Regions from separate parts of the Shewanella sp. SM68 genome, predicted to be linked through region 1. Evidence: predicted binding sites of a transcription regulator. Region 1 holds the regulator's gene; each other region holds the start of a gene.
The links. Region 1 encodes LexA, which represses DNA repair genes until DNA is damaged. Its sites were predicted from a motif close to TACTGTATNNNNATACAGTA; they were not measured.
Positions count from the first base shown of each region.

Region 1 (4,182 bases):
GCCATGAGGGCGTCATGGCTGAGTGTGGGGAGGCTTGCGGGATCGATTGCAGCTGAGACGTCTGCAGGTGCGGGTGTCGGAGTTGTACTGCTTGGTACCGCGGCGGATGTTTGTGCAGAATTGCCGTTCATGTACTCGTTGACGTCTTTGGCTTGCACTGCATCGCCAGTATTATTGCCCCAAGCATTACGCTCGTAGGTAGTCACTGCCGCGATTTCTTGTGCAGTCAATTGCTTACTAAACGCTTGCATGGCTGTACCCGTTTTACCGTTGAGCACAATTTCAAGGTGGCCGCTGAGCGGTCCCGTTGCAATCGGGCTACCTTTAAGGTGCGGAAATACGCCTTGCAACCCTTCGCCATTGGGCTGGTGGCAGGCTGCGCAGTGCCCGAGGTAAACTTGTTCACCTTGAGTCATCAACTCTTCTTTACTTAGGGTTTGTGATAAAGCGGCTTGAGCGGCTTCAGCCGCAGCACCTGCGGCTTGTTTCTGCTCTGTTACCCAAGCCTCAAACTCGGCTTCAGGTAACGCTTGTACTACGATAGGCATAAAACCATGGTCTTTTCCGCAAAGTTCGGCGCATTGACCGCGGTAAATGCCGGGTTTGTCGATGCGAGTCCAAGCCTCATTGATAAATCCAGGGTTGGCATCTTTCTTAATGGCAAAGGCGGGTACCCACCAGGAATGGATGACATCCTCTGAAGTCATCAGAAAGCGGATTTTGCGGTTTATCGGTAGAACGAGCGGTTTATCGACTTCCAATAGATAGTTTTCACCCTTGGTTTCGGTGCCTTCAATTTGTGCTCTGGGTGTTGTCAGTATGCTATAAAAATCAATATCTTGATCGAAATAGCTGTAATGCCATTTCCATTGGGACCCCGTGACTTTTACGGTGAGATCGGCGTTGCTGGGATCTTCCATTGCGATTAAAGTTTTTGTCGCTGGAATCGCCATTAAGATCAAAATGATAAATGGCAGAATCGTCCAAGCGATTTCAACTTTAGTGCTTTCGTGAAAGTGGGACGCGACAGCGCCTTTGGATTTTCTGTGGTTGATCATGGCGTAAATCATGACGCCAAAGACCACTAGGCCTATTGCGCAGCAGATATACAAGATGGTCATGTGCAAGTGATAAACCTTGCCACTGATCTCGGTCACGCCAGGGGTCATGTTGAACCGCATGTCCGCGGCGGTCAACGGTGGTGCGAAAAGCACCACGAGTAAACAATACAACAATTGCTTCACAAGACTTCTCCTCTGCCAATTGCGAATAGCAACTACAAAGAAGAGCAACACAGTAAGTCTCAACTCTATGCAAACTCTTCAGTTCCCAAAAAAGCTTTTTTGACTTCAACGTGCGTTGGCGGCTGTTACTTTTAATCAAGTATTGTTACTGCTGGTAATTAGCCACGCTGGCACATACTGCTGAAATAAATTTGTTCTCTATTTTTAGTGGCGCTTCGAGTTCGATAAATACTCGATTCATTGACCACGGAAGGTGATATATCACCACCGACTTAACCAACCATACTTGCTGTTTAAATATTGATCAAGATCACTTATTTATCTAATTATCTGAAAAATTGCCAAAAAAAAGCCTCACATTCATAGGTGAGGCGGCTTTCAAGGTAAAAAATTAAATGAATATTTAGTGTACAGCGCTAAAAAAAGATTGCTGACCGAAGAGATTGCCTTGCTCAATGCGTACGTCGGCATGTAAGTGACTATTTACGTCTTCAAGCACTATGCCCATAGCTCGGGCACTTTTAGCCACGATTTGTAGGCGTCGATTATCCCGCGCATCTAATGATTGAGTCCAAGTAATGACTGCACTGGACGTACCACTTGTTAGGGCTTTTTCCATCGCCCACAGGGTTTCGACTTCATCTTTAGCATGTACCAGCAAAACTCTATCCATACGCACACCTGCGCTAGCGAGTGTTTGCTTGTAGCCAATACTTGGAGGGTTGATGAGCACTAACCAACGGCCCTGTTGGCTTAACTGAGCGAGTTGTGCACTCAGATGAATTAATTCTTGGCGACCTTGAGTCTTGGTTGGCATACAGGCGATAGGCGCATGGTGCCAGTCATAGTCGGCATCACGGACTTCATCGAGCCACAAGCCCGGATGGCGGGGGGCATTGCCAAGTAGTTTATTCATAGCCAATCTCCATTACGGATCACACCGACGGCGAGTCCTTCAATTGTTAAACTTTGGAAGCCTAAATCCACTTTAATCGGGGAGTAATCTTCATTTTCGGCATGTAGATAGACTACATTACCTTTTTTTTCGAAACGTTTAACAGTGACATCGTCATCGACTCTAGCGACAACCACTTGACCATTTCTAGCTTGTTCTACTTTATGAACTGCCAGCAAATCACCTTCGAGAATACCGATATTTTTCATGCTGTCGCCCTTTACTCGCAGTAAAAAATCGGCGGCGGGATGAAACATGCTTGGGTCGACTTGGTAGTACTGTTCAACATGTTCTTGGGCGAGGATAGGTTCACCCGCGGCCACTTGGCCGATGAGCGGTAAACCTGTTTCAGTCAAATCTTCGATTTCCGCAGGCAGACGAATGCCCCGAGATGTGCCAGGCATGATCTCAATGCAGCCCTTTTTCGCCAACGCTTTAAGGTGTTCTTCAGCCGCATTGGCGCTCTTAAAACCTAAACGGGTTGCGATTTCTGCCCGAGTGGGTGGCATGCCAGTATCGGCAATATTTCGTTTAATTAGCTCTAATATTTCAGCTTGGCGTGGCGTCAAAGGTCTCATGGTGTTTCCTGTTTTTCTATACAGTTACTGTTAGTATATACAGTATTATTTGCAGCGCAAGTATTAACCACTTTTTAGCTATGTTGGAGAGAATTAGCGAATATTACCCATAGTCTGGTATTCTATCGGGCTAGTAAACGCACTTAATTGCATAAGAATAATGCCTAAACACGACTCTCTTTGGTTGAAATCATTACGTTGGATCCAAAAACACTTAGTGCACACTATTGTGGTGCCTCAGGATCCCTTTGCCGATCTGAATCTGGATGCTTCCAGACCCCTTGTTTATGTGATGAAAACAGAATCCCTCAGTGACATAGCTGCTTTGAGCGAAATAACGGCTAAGTTAGGTTTACCAAGCCCTTATGAGCCTCTAGTGGCTAATGGTGTGACTGCGCCTCGGGTTGTCTGTCTTCAAGGACGTAAGCCACTGTTTGGCGAGCGTGCTGGTAATGAGCCTTTCCTCGAATGTTTTATGCGTTTGTTAGCCGTGCATAAGGAACGTCCTGAATTAGATATTCAACTGGTACCCGTGAGCTTGTATTGGGGTCGCACGCCAGGGAAAGAAGACGACACTATGAAGGCGGCCGTATTTGAGCGGGAAAACCCGACTTGGCTGCGCAAGTGCTTGATGATTCTGTTCTTAGGTCGACATAACTTCGTGCAGTTTTCGAATGCCGTATCCCTGCGTTACATGGCTGACGAACATGGCACCGACATGGGGATTGCCCATAAGTTAGCACGGGTTGCGCGCGTGCATTTCCGTCGTCAACGTAAGGTAATGACAGGGCCTGTGCTGCCAAACCGCCAAGCACTGTTTCATTCGTTACTCAAATCTGAGTCGCTGCGCAAAGCGATTCAAGAAGAAGCCGCCAGTAAAAAGATTTCTGAGACCCAAGCGCGCGAGACGGCTATTGAGTACCTCGATGAAATAGCAGCCGATTACTCAGATAGTTTAGTGCGTATTGCCGAGCGTTTCTTAACTTGGTTGTGGAACAAGCTTTATAGCGGGATCAACATTAAAGGCGCCGAGCAAGTTCGCCAGCTGCATCACGATGGCCACGAGATTGTTTATGTGCCTTGCCATCGCAGCCACATGGATTACCTGCTGTTATCGTATATTTTGTATTATCAAGGCATGGTTCCGCCGCACATTGCTGCTGGCATCAACCTCAACTTCTGGCCCGCGGGACCTATGTTCCGTCGCGGTGGTGCCTTCTTTATCCGCCGTAGTTTTAATGGCAACAAGCTGTATACCGCAGTATTTCGTGAGTATTTAGATCAGCTGTTTGCTAAAGGTTATTCGGTGGAATACTTCTCCGAAGGTGGCCGTTCACGTACTGGCCGTCTGTTGGCGCCGAAAACTGGCATGATCGCCATGACGATGAACAGCGTACTGCGCGGT
Region 1 is NZ_JAKKRU010000006.1:102,967-107,148, reverse strand. It holds gene coxB (cytochrome c oxidase subunit II) at 1-1,244, opposite strand, end outside; gene L5M40_RS11725 (cell division inhibitor SulA) at 1,648-2,160, opposite strand; gene lexA (transcriptional repressor LexA) at 2,157-2,777, opposite strand; gene plsB (glycerol-3-phosphate 1-O-acyltransferase PlsB) at 2,938-4,182, shown strand, end outside.

Region 2 (4,182 bases), on a different contig from region 1:
TAATCTTCAATATTGCGTCGCATACGTTTGCGAAATACCAAATCATCATCCAACTCACCATCAAGCAGCTTTTCAAACACACTGGCCAAATAAACACTGATATCCCTTTGGTTAAACATCCGTTCATAGAGTGACTCTTGAACTTTGCGCGCTAAAGGGCTCCAATCACTGCGCACTTGCTCCATACCTTTAAAAGTAAGCTCAAGTTCATCGCTCGCATTACGCCACGCGCCAACATAACGTTTTTTACTGCCTTCTAACGACCCTCTTAAGGTCGGCATAAAAAACTGCTCATAGTGGCGTTCAAACTGTAACTCGAGAAAACTCTCAACTTGATGATCTTCAGCGATCTTAGCCTGCCACTTAGCATTAATTTCCCGCGCCAGAGTGTTACCTAAGGCGTTAATGTCTGAGAGATCAGGCTCGCTGCCAAGCCAGACAAAGGTCGAATCCGTATCGCCGTAAATCACTTGATAGCCCATCTCTTCTATCCATGCGCGGGTTTGTTTCATGATTTGATGGCCACGCATAGTGATCGAACTTGCTAACTTTGCATCGTGGAAAACACAACCTTGAGAACCTAAAACCCCATACAACGAGTTCATGATAATTTTTATCGCTTGGGATAAAGGCGCATTGTGCTCACTTTTGGCCTTTTCGCGCTGCTCAGATAATGTTTGGATAAGCTTAGGTAAAATGGGCTGTTGCCGACTGAAACGGCCACCGAGAAACCCCGCAACACAGTCAGACTCGGGCAATTGCAAACCTTCAATTAATCCCTTAGGGTCAATCAAAAAAGTACGAATAATGGAGGGATATAGACTTTTAAAATCGAACACTAAAATATGCTTATAAAGTCCCGGTACAGAATCCATCACATAGCCACCGGGGCTTTCGATCCCATCACTCGCAGGAGCATCGGGAGCGACGTAACCTGCTCGATGTAGATGCGGTAAATACAAATGATTAAATGCCGCCACCGAAGCCCCAACCCGCCCCAACTCTAAACCTGTTAGTTCAGCTCGCGCGAGGGCGAACTCCCATAATTGAGTATGACTAAAAATATCCCACACCAGACGGCTGTCAGTAAGATTGTAATGCGCTAATGCTTGTTTGTGGGCCTTAAACAGCTGATCAATTTCTTCAACGCGATTATCCACGTTATGAATGGCCTTGCCTTCACCTAATAATTTCCGCGAAACAAATTCCAACGAAAACCGCTCAAAATGATAGAAAGCGGCTTTAAGCCAATCGATACCATCGAGTACCACACGGCCCGGTAAAACTAAGGTTTCTGGCCGAAATTTATTATCGACTTTCCACTCAAGCTTTGCCCCGCCGCGGCCAATGGTGAGCGGAATACGATGTAATAATGCACGGCGTGACAATAGCGCGAGATCGAAACTCACCACTGACCAACCGATAATAAAGTCAGGATCAAACTCATGGAACCACGCGATGAATCGATGAATGAGTGCAGCCTCATCGGCCACCCATTCAATATATTCGGGAGAGTTTGATTCAGCCTCACCCACCATAATCACTTTTTCATAAGTCTGCTTGAGACTGTCTTGCTCTTCGTCTCGGCCACTGTATTGACCATATAGTGCAACTGAATAGAGTAAACCTTCAAAACTACATTCAAAATCCAGTGAAATACAGCGCAAATGTACAGCCGTTAAAGGGGCAATACTCTTAGCCCGCTCGGCGATAAACACGGGCAGCGAGTTAGCCTCAAGACTGTCGCTAGTCGGCGCAGAGAAATGCCCTAAAAACGCCACATCAAGTGCCACAAACCGCTCGATTAAATAACGCTGTTCAGGGCGAATGTCGGCTTCAAATAAAGGGATGTCGGCATCTTTAGCGATGCGCTGTAAGGTACGTAAACTATTGCTAGATTTAGCATAAACACCACTAACCGCGCCGCCTTTAAAGCTTTTGAGTGCTAACGGTACAAACCGCAATGCTTGACCCGGCGTTTGCAACTGCAAAGCCGTGACATCAGTTTGATGACAAAAACAAATGTGTTCAGTGCCTTGCACTTCCACCAGCACAGGGCCTTGGGCGGTAGCCAGATAATACTGCAACACTAAACTCCCATGACGATGAATCGCATGGCGTGTTAAGACTCGACCTTGTACACTAACGGCCGCGGTAGCCTCTGACTTCATCACATGGGTTCCCAAATCGCATAGCTAGTCAATTTAGATGGTTCCTCAATTTAAATGCCGCCAAATGGCAGAAAAGTTTCTTAGGCTATGCAATCACTGTTATTATGTACAGCATTAATTCGATAAAGTAGTGACGCATGTTACCTGACAATGTAAAAACCCAGATCCGCGCCATCTATAAGGATATCGCTACCGCCTTGCCTAATTTTAGGCCGCGCCGCGAACAAAACTATATGGTGGCGGAAATCTCTAAGACCCTCGCCGGCGACTATGATAAAGATAGGCGCATCATTGTGGTCGAAGCAGGCACTGGGATCGGTAAATCATTGTCTTACATCCTCGGTACCATTCCACTGGCATTAGCGAGCAAGAAAAAGGTCTGCATCGCTACCGCAACCGTCGCCTTGCAAGAACAATTACTGCATAAAGATTTACCCTTTTTTCTTGAGCAATCCGGCTTAAATTTCCGTTTTGGCTTAGTTAAAGGTCGACAACGTTATGTATGTCTATCGAAACTGGCGATGCTCATCGGTGACGACAACAGTACACAAATGGCCATGTGGCAAACTAAACCTGACAATAGCCAAGTGGCTATGATGCATGGCCTGTTAAAAGACTATAACGAAGGTCGCTGGAACGGCGAAATCGATACCTTAGCCGTGCCGCTGCCCGATCACCTGTGGCAACAAATCGCCTGCGACAAACACAGCTGTCATCGTCAAGTCGCCAGCCACAGAAATTGCCCGTTCCATAAAGCCCGCGAAGATGTTGATACCTGGGACGTGCTCATCGCCAACCACAGCTTGTTATTTGCCGATTTAGAATTAGGTGGCGGCGTGATTTTGCCCGATCCCGAAGACGTGTTTTATGTTATCGACGAGGCACATCACTTACCGATTGTGGCGCGGGACTTCTCCAGTGCACAGGCCACGCTTAGGGGCGCCTGCGACTGGCTCGAAAAAATTGGCAAAACCTGCGCTAAGTTACAAAACCAAATAAAAAGCAACAATATCATTGCCCCCGCGCAAGCGATGCAAGATCATTTAGGCGATCTTATCAGCCAGCTCAATCAAGTGGCCCACTATTGCGATACCCAGACCAAACACTTTGCCAATCCTGAAAACCGTCTGCGTTTTGAGCACGGCAAACTACCAGAGTCATTACTCATTCTCGCCGAAAACCTTGCTGTGACCTCTAATCTTGCCCTCAAACAGTTTAATAAAATGCTGTCACTGCTGGCCGAGGCGATTAAAGATGGCGATATTCCTAAACATCAATCCGAAGCGCTATTGGCCGAAACCGGATTTATGCTGCAAAGGCTCGAAAACCTGCAGAAACTGTGGAGGATGATGGCCAAGGAAGATAAGCACAAAGGCGCACCTATGGCGCGCTGGGTCGAACTCATCACAGGTAAACAAGTGGATTATCTGTTTAGCGCCTCGCCGATTGAAGTCGGTTTTATGCTGGAATCCATGCTGTGGCAAAAGGCCGCAGGCGTAGTCTTATGTAGCGCCACGCTGCGCGCACTCAATAACTTTGACCATTTCGTGCATCAAGTTGGGTTGTCACTCAATGATGGCAGTCGTTATTTAGCCTTACAATCGCCCTTCGATTACCCCAATAATGCGACACTTTATTTACCCAAAATGCGCACTGAGCCGACGGATGATGCCTATACGGCTGAACTTGCCGAACAAATCATCACCCTTATTGAAGGCGAAATGGCAACCTTAGTGCTATTCGCCTCCTACTGGCAGATGGAAAAAGTGGTTGAATTACTTGAAGGTAAACTCACCACTGAGCTACTTATCCAAGGCAATGCGCCACGGCAACAATTGTTAGAAAATCATAAAGCTAAATGCGATAAAGGCGAACCAAGCATCTTGTTTGGCACCGGCAGTTTTTCTGAAGGTCTCGACTTGCCCGGTGATTATCTGACTAACTTGATCGTCACTAAACTGCCCTTTGCCGTACCAACCTCGCCCGTTGAGCAAGCGCATGCAGAATATGT
Region 2 is NZ_JAKKRU010000003.1:291,783-295,964, reverse strand. It holds gene L5M40_RS06855 (DNA polymerase II) at 1-2,171, opposite strand, end outside; gene dinG (ATP-dependent DNA helicase DinG) at 2,309-4,182, shown strand, end outside.
Region 2: the regulator LexA is predicted to act here: its motif matches at 2,266-2,285, upstream of dinG (ATP-dependent DNA helicase DinG).

Region 3 (4,182 bases), on a different contig from region 1:
CATGATAAGCACTCCCCTTCAGCTCGAACGAAAACTTGCTTGGGTGTATTTGATAAACTTAGTGTTTTATCTGATCCCACTTGCCATAAATCCCTATCCAAGCTGGAAAATCGCCCTCAGTTTTGCCGTGTTAATCCCTTTTATTGCCTGTTATTTTTGGACCTATAAGTGCAATAGCCGTAGCGCCTATCTGCCCATTCTCATTATGGTGGTCATAGCAATAGCGATCACACCAATCAACCCAGGCTCTATCTCGCTATTTACCTTTGCCGCCTTCTTCATTGGCTTTTTTTATCCTCTCCGGACCTGTCTGTTGGCTATTGCAGCACTCATCGGCCTGTTGTTTGCCCTCAATGAGATTTACCACTTTAACAGTTACTACTTTCCGCTTTACGGCTCGGGATTAGTGCTCGGCGTGGGCATGTTTGGTGTCGCCGAACGCAGACGTTATCGGCATAAATTGAAAGAACAGCAAAGTGCCCAAGAAATTACCACCTTGGCTACTATGCTTGAGCGTGAACGTATCGCGCGGGATCTACACGACATTATGGGGCATAGCCTATCTTCCATCGCCCTTAAGGCTGAGCTAGCCGAAAAGCTTATCGCAAAACAAGAATATGAACTCGCATCAACCCAATTGACTGAGCTAGGACAAATTGCGAGGGAAAGTTTAAGCCAGATCCGCCACACAGTGTCAGACTACAAACACAAGGGTCTAGAGAGTTGCGTGACGCAGCTTTGTAAATCCTTAAGGGATAAAGGCTTAAGTGTCGAGCTCAGTGGTGAGCTACCCAAGCTAGGTGCAAGCACAGAAAGCCAACTGAGTTTGATCCTCACCGAACTTATTAATAATATTCTCCGCCATAGCGGTGCAAGTGAATGCTCTATCCACTTTTCTAAGCAATCAGACCGCCTGCTGCTCGAAGTCAAAGACAATGCCGCGGCCAAACCTTTTATAGAGGGTAATGGCCTCACAGGTATACGCGAGCGCCTCGACAGTTTAGGCGGCAGCTTGAGCTATAATCTCGAACAGGGATATATATTTACCGTCAGTTTACCTTTGCAGGGAGCAACACATTAATGAAGATTTTATTGGCGGAAGATCAAGCTATGGTGCGAGGAGCACTCGCCGCACTCCTTACGCTTGCAGGGGGGTTTAGTATCACCCAAGCGAGTGACGGTGACGAAGCTCTAAGCTTACTCAAACAGCAAAGCTTTGATCTCTTGCTAACGGATATCGAAATGCCCGGCCGCACAGGCTTAGAGCTGGCCACATGGTTAAAGGAGCAACATAGCCAAACCAAAATAGTGGTCATTACCACCTTCGGCCGTGCGGGCTATATTAAACGTGCCATCGAAGCGGGTGTGGGCGGCTTTCTGCTTAAAGATGCACCCTCAGAAACCTTAGTCAACGCGATTCAACAAGTGATGGCGGGAAAACGAGTGATCGATCCTGAACTTGCCATGATGGCGATTGGCGATGTCGACCCACTCAACGACAAAGAACGCCGCGCTCTTCGCCTCGCTAGCGAAGGCAAATCCACCTCCGACATCGCCGAAACTCTTTTTATCGCCGAAGGGACTGTTCGCAACTACCTCTCAGAAGCCATAGCCAAACTCAATGCCAGTAATCGAATCGATGCAGCCCGCATTGCCAAGCAAAAAGGCTGGTTGTAATAACACTCACAGTTAACCACGCTTTCAGCCTAACGATATCTTATCAACAATTTTGTGGTCTTAAGGCCACAGAAGGATATTAGCTATGCTTCCAAACAAAATTTGATAACACCCTAATTCCCCTTGAGATTGCCTTACGCTTATTCTCTGTTAATATATGTATAAATTCACAGTGATTGAGTGCTAACGACTTGCAGCAATTGGATCTTGTTCCGATCACCGACCTCAAAGGCGTCGCCAAAAAGGTCGCGGAGAAACTCGCAAAGCTCGGCATCACAACAGTACAAGATCTGCTGTTTCACTTACCCCTGCGCTACGAAGATAGAACCCAAATCTATCCCATTGCAGCCCTCAGCCTAGGCGGTTATGGCACTATAGAAGCTGAAATCCAATCGACACAAATCATCCAAGGCCGCAAGCGCATGCTGGTCTGCAATGTGCGCGACGAAACGGGCAGCTTAAGCCTGCGCTTCTTTAACTTTTCCGTTGCTCAGCGTAATGCCATGCAAAATGGTTTGATGATCCGCGCCTATGGTGAAGTGCGCCGTGGTAGTCATCAAGCTGAGATAGTGCATCCAGAATATAAAGTGGTGTATCCCGGTGAAGATGTTCACCTGAGTGATACCCTAACGCCGATTTATCCCACGACTGAGGGCTTAAAGCAGGCGAGCTGGATAAAGCTGACGGAACAAGCCTTAGTGTTACTGGAAGAAGGCGGTTTAACTGAGCTGCTGCCACCGCAGTTGCAACCTAACAATATCAGCCTTAAACAAGCGCTGCAGACGCTACATCGCCCTCCTGCGGGGATCTCTCAGTTCGATTTAGAGCTAGGTCAACACCCAGCCCAGCAACGACTCGTGCAGGAAGAATTACTCGCCCACAATCTCAGCATGTTACGCCTAAGGCAGCGCAGTAATTTAGATGCCGCTGTCACCATGCAGGCCACGGGGCAGTTGCTCAATCCTTTCCTCGCCGCTTTGCCCTTTAAACCGACTGGCGCCCAGCAAAGAGTCGTGGCTGATATAGGCAAAGATTTAGAAAAACCGCACCCTATGATGCGCTTAGTGCAAGGGGATGTTGGCTCGGGCAAAACCTTAGTCGCGGCGATGGCGGCATTACAAGCGATTGAAAACGGTTATCAAGTTGCCATGATGGCACCGACAGAGTTATTGGCCGAGCAACATGCAACTAACTTTGCCGCTTGGTTTGAGCCACTCGGACTTAAGGTAGGTTGGCTGGCGGGAAAACTTAAAGGCAAGGCCAGAACCCAATCCCTTGCGGATATTGAATCTGGCGCAGCCCAGATGGTAATTGGGACCCATGCCATCTTCCAGCAGCATGTAGTCTTTAGCAAACTCGCGTTAATTATTATCGATGAGCAACACAGATTCGGCGTACACCAACGCTTAGGCCTGCGGGAAAAGGGCGTGAACCAAGGTTTCCACCCGCATCAATTGATCATGACAGCCACACCTATTCCCCGCACGCTGGCGATGACGGCCTATGCAGATCTCGACACGTCCATTATCGATGAACTGCCGCCGGGGCGAACTCCAGTGACCACTGTGGCGATTGCTGATTTACGCCGTAACGAAGTGCTTGAACGGGTGCGTAACGCCGTCATCAGCGACCAACGTCAGGCCTATTGGGTGTGTACTCTGATTGAAGAATCCGAAGTGCTCGAATGCCAAGCCGCCGAAGACACAGCCGAAGAACTGCGCCTCGCCCTGCCCGAGCTCAATATTGGCCTAGTGCATGGCAGGTTGAAGAGCGCCGAGAAACAGCAAATCATGGCCGACTTTAAGGCAGGCATTATTCATCTACTGGTAGCGACAACCGTGATTGAAGTGGGCGTCGACGTGCCTAATGCCAGCCTGATGATCATTGAAAACCCTGAACGTTTAGGTCTAGCACAGCTGCATCAACTGCGCGGACGAGTCGGTCGAGGCGCCATCGCAAGCCATTGTGTGTTACTCTACAAGGCGCCGTTGAGCCATACCGCCACCCAAAGACTGAGTGTACTCAGACAAAGCAATGATGGTTTCATCATAGCGCAGAAAGATTTAGAAATTCGTGGCCCGGGTGAAGTGCTTGGCACTAAGCAGACGGGACTGGCTGAGCTCAAAATTGCCGATCTGGTGCGCGATCAAGCTTTGATCCCACACATTCAGAAATTAGCGAGCCATGTAATGGCGCAAGCTCCCGAAAAAGTCGATGCAATTATTTTACGTTGGCTCGGGCACAGACAGCACTATGTGCAGGCTTAGGCCGTAAATATTAAAGGGTAAAGAACGAGGCGTAACATCTGCCTTTACTCGAAATAAATTGTTTATGTTCAGCTAAGCGCTATAGACAAGCGCATGGAAACTTGCAAAATGAACCTGCGGCCTTCAAATAGCCCGCTCTTGCACTTTAATGTTAGCTGCATGTATTCACCAAGTTACCTTGACACTCAAGCGAAGGATGTAAAATGCAAGTTAATCAAGATGATAGAATAACACCTCA
Region 3 is NZ_JAKKRU010000011.1:71,258-75,439, forward strand. It holds gene L5M40_RS17135 (sensor histidine kinase) at 2-1,081, shown strand; gene L5M40_RS17140 (DNA-binding response regulator) at 1,081-1,677, shown strand; gene recG (ATP-dependent DNA helicase RecG) at 1,869-3,944, shown strand; gene L5M40_RS17150 (DUF3014 domain-containing protein) at 4,148-4,182, shown strand, end outside.
Region 3: the regulator LexA is predicted to act here: its motif matches at 1,833-1,852, upstream of recG (ATP-dependent DNA helicase RecG).

Region 4 (4,182 bases), on a different contig from region 1:
TTATCAGTTGATGGGCTTCAAGATCATCGGGATGCTCAAGTTTAGGTGCCTGAGCCAAATATTCTGGTGTGGCAAACAGGCAATAGTCGAGCTCGCCTAAGGTACTCGACACCCAAGAAGAATCAGGCTGAGCACCGCCAACAATCGCCACATCTATGCCTTTGTCGATCAAATCGACTAACTCATTGCTCTGGGAAATGTGCAAACGGATATCTGGATACAAACGGCCAAACTCATTCAATGCCTGAATAAACACAATGGAAATAATCGAAATCGGTGCGGCGATGCGCAGGGTTCCCTCGGGTTTATCACTGCCTAAACCACTTAGTTCATCAAATTGAGCAACCACACTCTGGTAGCGTTGAAAGAGTGCCAGCCCTTCCTCCGTCAATCGTAACTTGCGGGTACTGCGCATAAAGAGCTGTTTATCGAGCTTCTCTTCCAACTTCGCTAACTTGCGGCTCACAGTGGCGATGGGCATATCGAGCTCCTTCGCCGCCTGCGAAAAACTGCCCGCATTGACTAAATGCACAAAAAGATAGACAAGTTGTAGTTCAGCGCCTAAATCATCACTCATTGCATATCCTAATTTCACATATTGGGTATTGACGTTAAAACGCTAAATTCACTAAGTGATTGTGTTTTAAACATTGAATTATTCACTTATACGACCATAGCGCAATAGCCTTAGATTGAAATGGTATGTTATTTTGTGGCGAGTTTTACTGCGCTGGTGCTAACTCTGGCTCTAAAGTGACATAAAAAGAAGCAAGTGCTGTAACTCTGGCCACCAAGAATCATAGCGACAGTAAAATGACGACGGTGGGCGAGTTTATTCAAATTTAATCGTAAGGATGAGTGAGGGAAATGACCATTTTAACCCCTCTGTTTGCCGTCTTCGGGATCATGTTGCTCGGTACACTAGTGCAAAAACTAAAACTCTTGCCCGTCGATACGGATCAAGTGCTGAACCAATATGTCTACTATATTGCGTTCCCTGCAATCATGCTTATCGCACTCGCCCAGCAGCCGATTGGCGAGATTTTGCAATGGGGATTTATTGCGGGCTACAGCACAGCTATGGTGATCACTTATCTTGTCTGCCTTGGGCTATCGCTGATCGCTAACCCTAAACAGCATGCGGTTGCCGCCATTCGAGCCCTCAATGCCACCTTTGGCAATACGGCATTTATTGGTATTCCACTGCTCATCATCCTCTTTCCGCAGCAGCAAAGTGCCTTAGTCGCCGCCGCGATTGCCAGCTTATTATCCGTGCTGATGTTTGCCGTCGCCTTAGTCTCGATGGAACTGGCCACTAACACCCAAAGACAACACCACGCCTTAATCATAATGGCAATGGCGGTAGGTAAAAACCCTATCGTTATTGGTAGCTTAATTGGCGTCGGCATTTCGGCGCTAGAGATAAAACTGCCGTCAGGGCTGGCGCTAATGATCCAGCAAATAGGCAATACCTCAAGCCCCTGCGCCCTATTTGCTATCGGCATGGTACTCGCCAAAGCGATGCGCTACCAGAAAGATAGCAGCGTATTTAGCACCAAGAATTTTATCGAACTGAGCCTTATCAACCTCTTCAAGCTGGCTATCCAACCGGCACTCGTCTACTTTATGCTTAACCGTTTTGGAGTAAGTGGTGACTACCTGATCATGGGCGTGATCTTGAGCGCACTGCCCACCGCGGCTAGCGTGTACTTACTCGCCCAGCGTTATAACACTCAGGCTTCAACCAGTGCTCAGGGTATTCTATTTGGCACCTTAGTCACTTTCTTCAGTTTGCCTATCTTAGAAAGCTTAGTAAGAACCTATGCATAATCAGTTAATTAAAAATATTTACTGTCGATAATGCCGATTTTTCACCCAAGCCACTTTACTGTATATAAAATCAGTATATACTGTTTATCAATACAGTGGTTTGGTATGTTTTTCGACAGGAATTCACTATGCTTTGCCAACTCAGCATTAATAACTTCGCTATCGTCCGTTTTTTAGAACTGGATTTTCGCCCCGGTATGACCAGCATCACAGGTGAAACCGGTGCGGGTAAATCGATTGCCATCGATGCGCTAGGCCTATGCCTAGGCAATCGCGCCGATGCCAGCAGTGTTCGTCCCGGAGCCAATAAAACCGAGGTCAGCGCCCGCTTTTCCTTGGATGATATTCCACTGGCAAAACGTTGGTTAGAAGATAACGATCTTGAACTCGATGATGAGTGCATCCTACGTCGGACTATTAGTAGCGATGGCCGTTCACGCGCCTACATCAATGGTAATCCAGTGCCGCTGACGCAGCTAAAATTACTGGGTCAGTTGCTTATTGGTATTCACGGTCAACATGCGCACCATGCAATGTTAAAAAGTGAACATCAACTCACCCTGCTCGACAGTTATGCCAACCACAGATTGCTTATCGATACGGTTGCCGCTAGCTTTCAACGCTGCAAGCAAATTGAGGCTGATCTAAAACAACTCGAAGCCTCCCAGCATGAACGTATTGCCCGTAAGCAATTAGTGCAATATCAAGTAGAAGAACTCGATGAGTTTGATCTTAAAGTTGATGAGTTCGATGAGATTGAGCAAGAGCACAAACGTCTGGCTAATGGCACTGAGTTGATTGATACCTGTCAGGCGAGCTTAGATATACTCACTGAGGGCGAAGAGAACAATATAGAGTCGCTACTCAACCGAGTCGTTTCCCTCGCCGAAGATCTGCAAAGCTACGATCCCGCATTAAGCAATATCAACACTATGCTCAATGATGCCTTAATCCAAGTGCAAGAAAGTGCAGGCGAATTACAGCACTATTTGAGTAAGCTTGAACTCGATCCAACCCACTTTGCCTATTTAGAAGAACGGCTATCAAAAGCCATGCAACTGGCGCGTAAGCATCATGTTAGCCCGAATAAACTGGCCGAGCATCATTTAGCATTAAAGGCTGAGCTAAGCACCTTAGACAGTGATGAAAGTAAACTTGAAGAAATTCAGCTTCAAGTCGAGGCAAGTAGAGCCGCTTATCTTAGCAATGCGCAAAAGCTCAGCCAAAGCCGAGCCCGCTATGCTAAAGAACTCGACAAACTGGTGACTCAGTCAATCCACGAACTGAATATGCCAAAGGGTAAATTTACTATCGAAGTCAATTTCCACCCAGAGCAAATGTCAGCCAACGGCAGTGATAATATCGAATTTATGGTCACCACTAACCCTGGCCAACCTTTACAACCGATTTCGAAAGTCGCATCTGGCGGTGAACTTTCACGGATAGGCTTAGGGATCCAAGTCATTACCGCGAAGAAAGTTGCCACGCCGACATTGATTTTCGATGAGGTGGATGTCGGGATTTCCGGTCCCACCGCCGCAGTAGTAGGCCGCATGTTACGCAGCTTAGGGGAATCGACCCAAGTACTGTGCGTGACTCACTTACCTCAAGTTGCGGGCAATGGTCATCAACACATGTTCGTCGATAAGTTTAATAAGGCGGGCAGTACTGAGACCACAATGAAGTCGCTCGATCGTGAGCAACGCATTCAAGAGCTTGCAAGACTGTTAGGTGGCGATACTATCACTAGCAATACCCTCGCGAACGCAAGGGAACTGCTGCAATAGTAATATGGATCAGATAACGAATGAGGTCGCTAAACGCTTGAATCTACACACTCTATATCACAAGCTAAGGGGCTATATCAAAAACTAAGGGTTAGTGTTGACCATGCTAACTAACATGCCGGGTTAACTATCATGTTAGGTTAGCGATAATGTTAGCTAAAACACCAGACTAGCCCTTGCAGACAAATAAACGAAAACACGCCCGCTAACACATCGTCAATCATAATGCCAAAACCACCATGAACTTTGGCATCGAGCCATCGAATAGGCCAAGGTTTGATGATGTCGAAAAAGCGAAATAGACCAAAGCCGACTAACAACCAACCCCAACCTGCTGGTGCCGCTATCATAGTGATCAGTAGCCCAACCACTTCATCCCACACAATCGCACCGTGATCGTGTACCCCCATATCTTGAGCGGCTTTACCGCAGATATAAAATCCCGCAAATGCGCTCAATAAGGTTAAGCCGATATACCAAGTGAGCGGTAATGGCGCCATCAATAAGTAGAGGGGAATGGCTGCTAAGGTACCGAAAGTACCGGGTGCTTTAGCGGCGAGTCCGC
Region 4 is NZ_JAKKRU010000010.1:60,260-64,441, reverse strand. It holds gene lldR (LysR family transcriptional regulator LldR) at 1-577, opposite strand, end outside; gene L5M40_RS16115 (AEC family transporter) at 868-1,830, shown strand; gene recN (DNA repair protein RecN) at 1,959-3,617, shown strand; gene L5M40_RS16105 (phosphatidylglycerophosphatase A) at 3,770-4,182, opposite strand, start outside.
Region 4: the regulator LexA is predicted to act here: its motif matches at 1,909-1,928, upstream of recN (DNA repair protein RecN).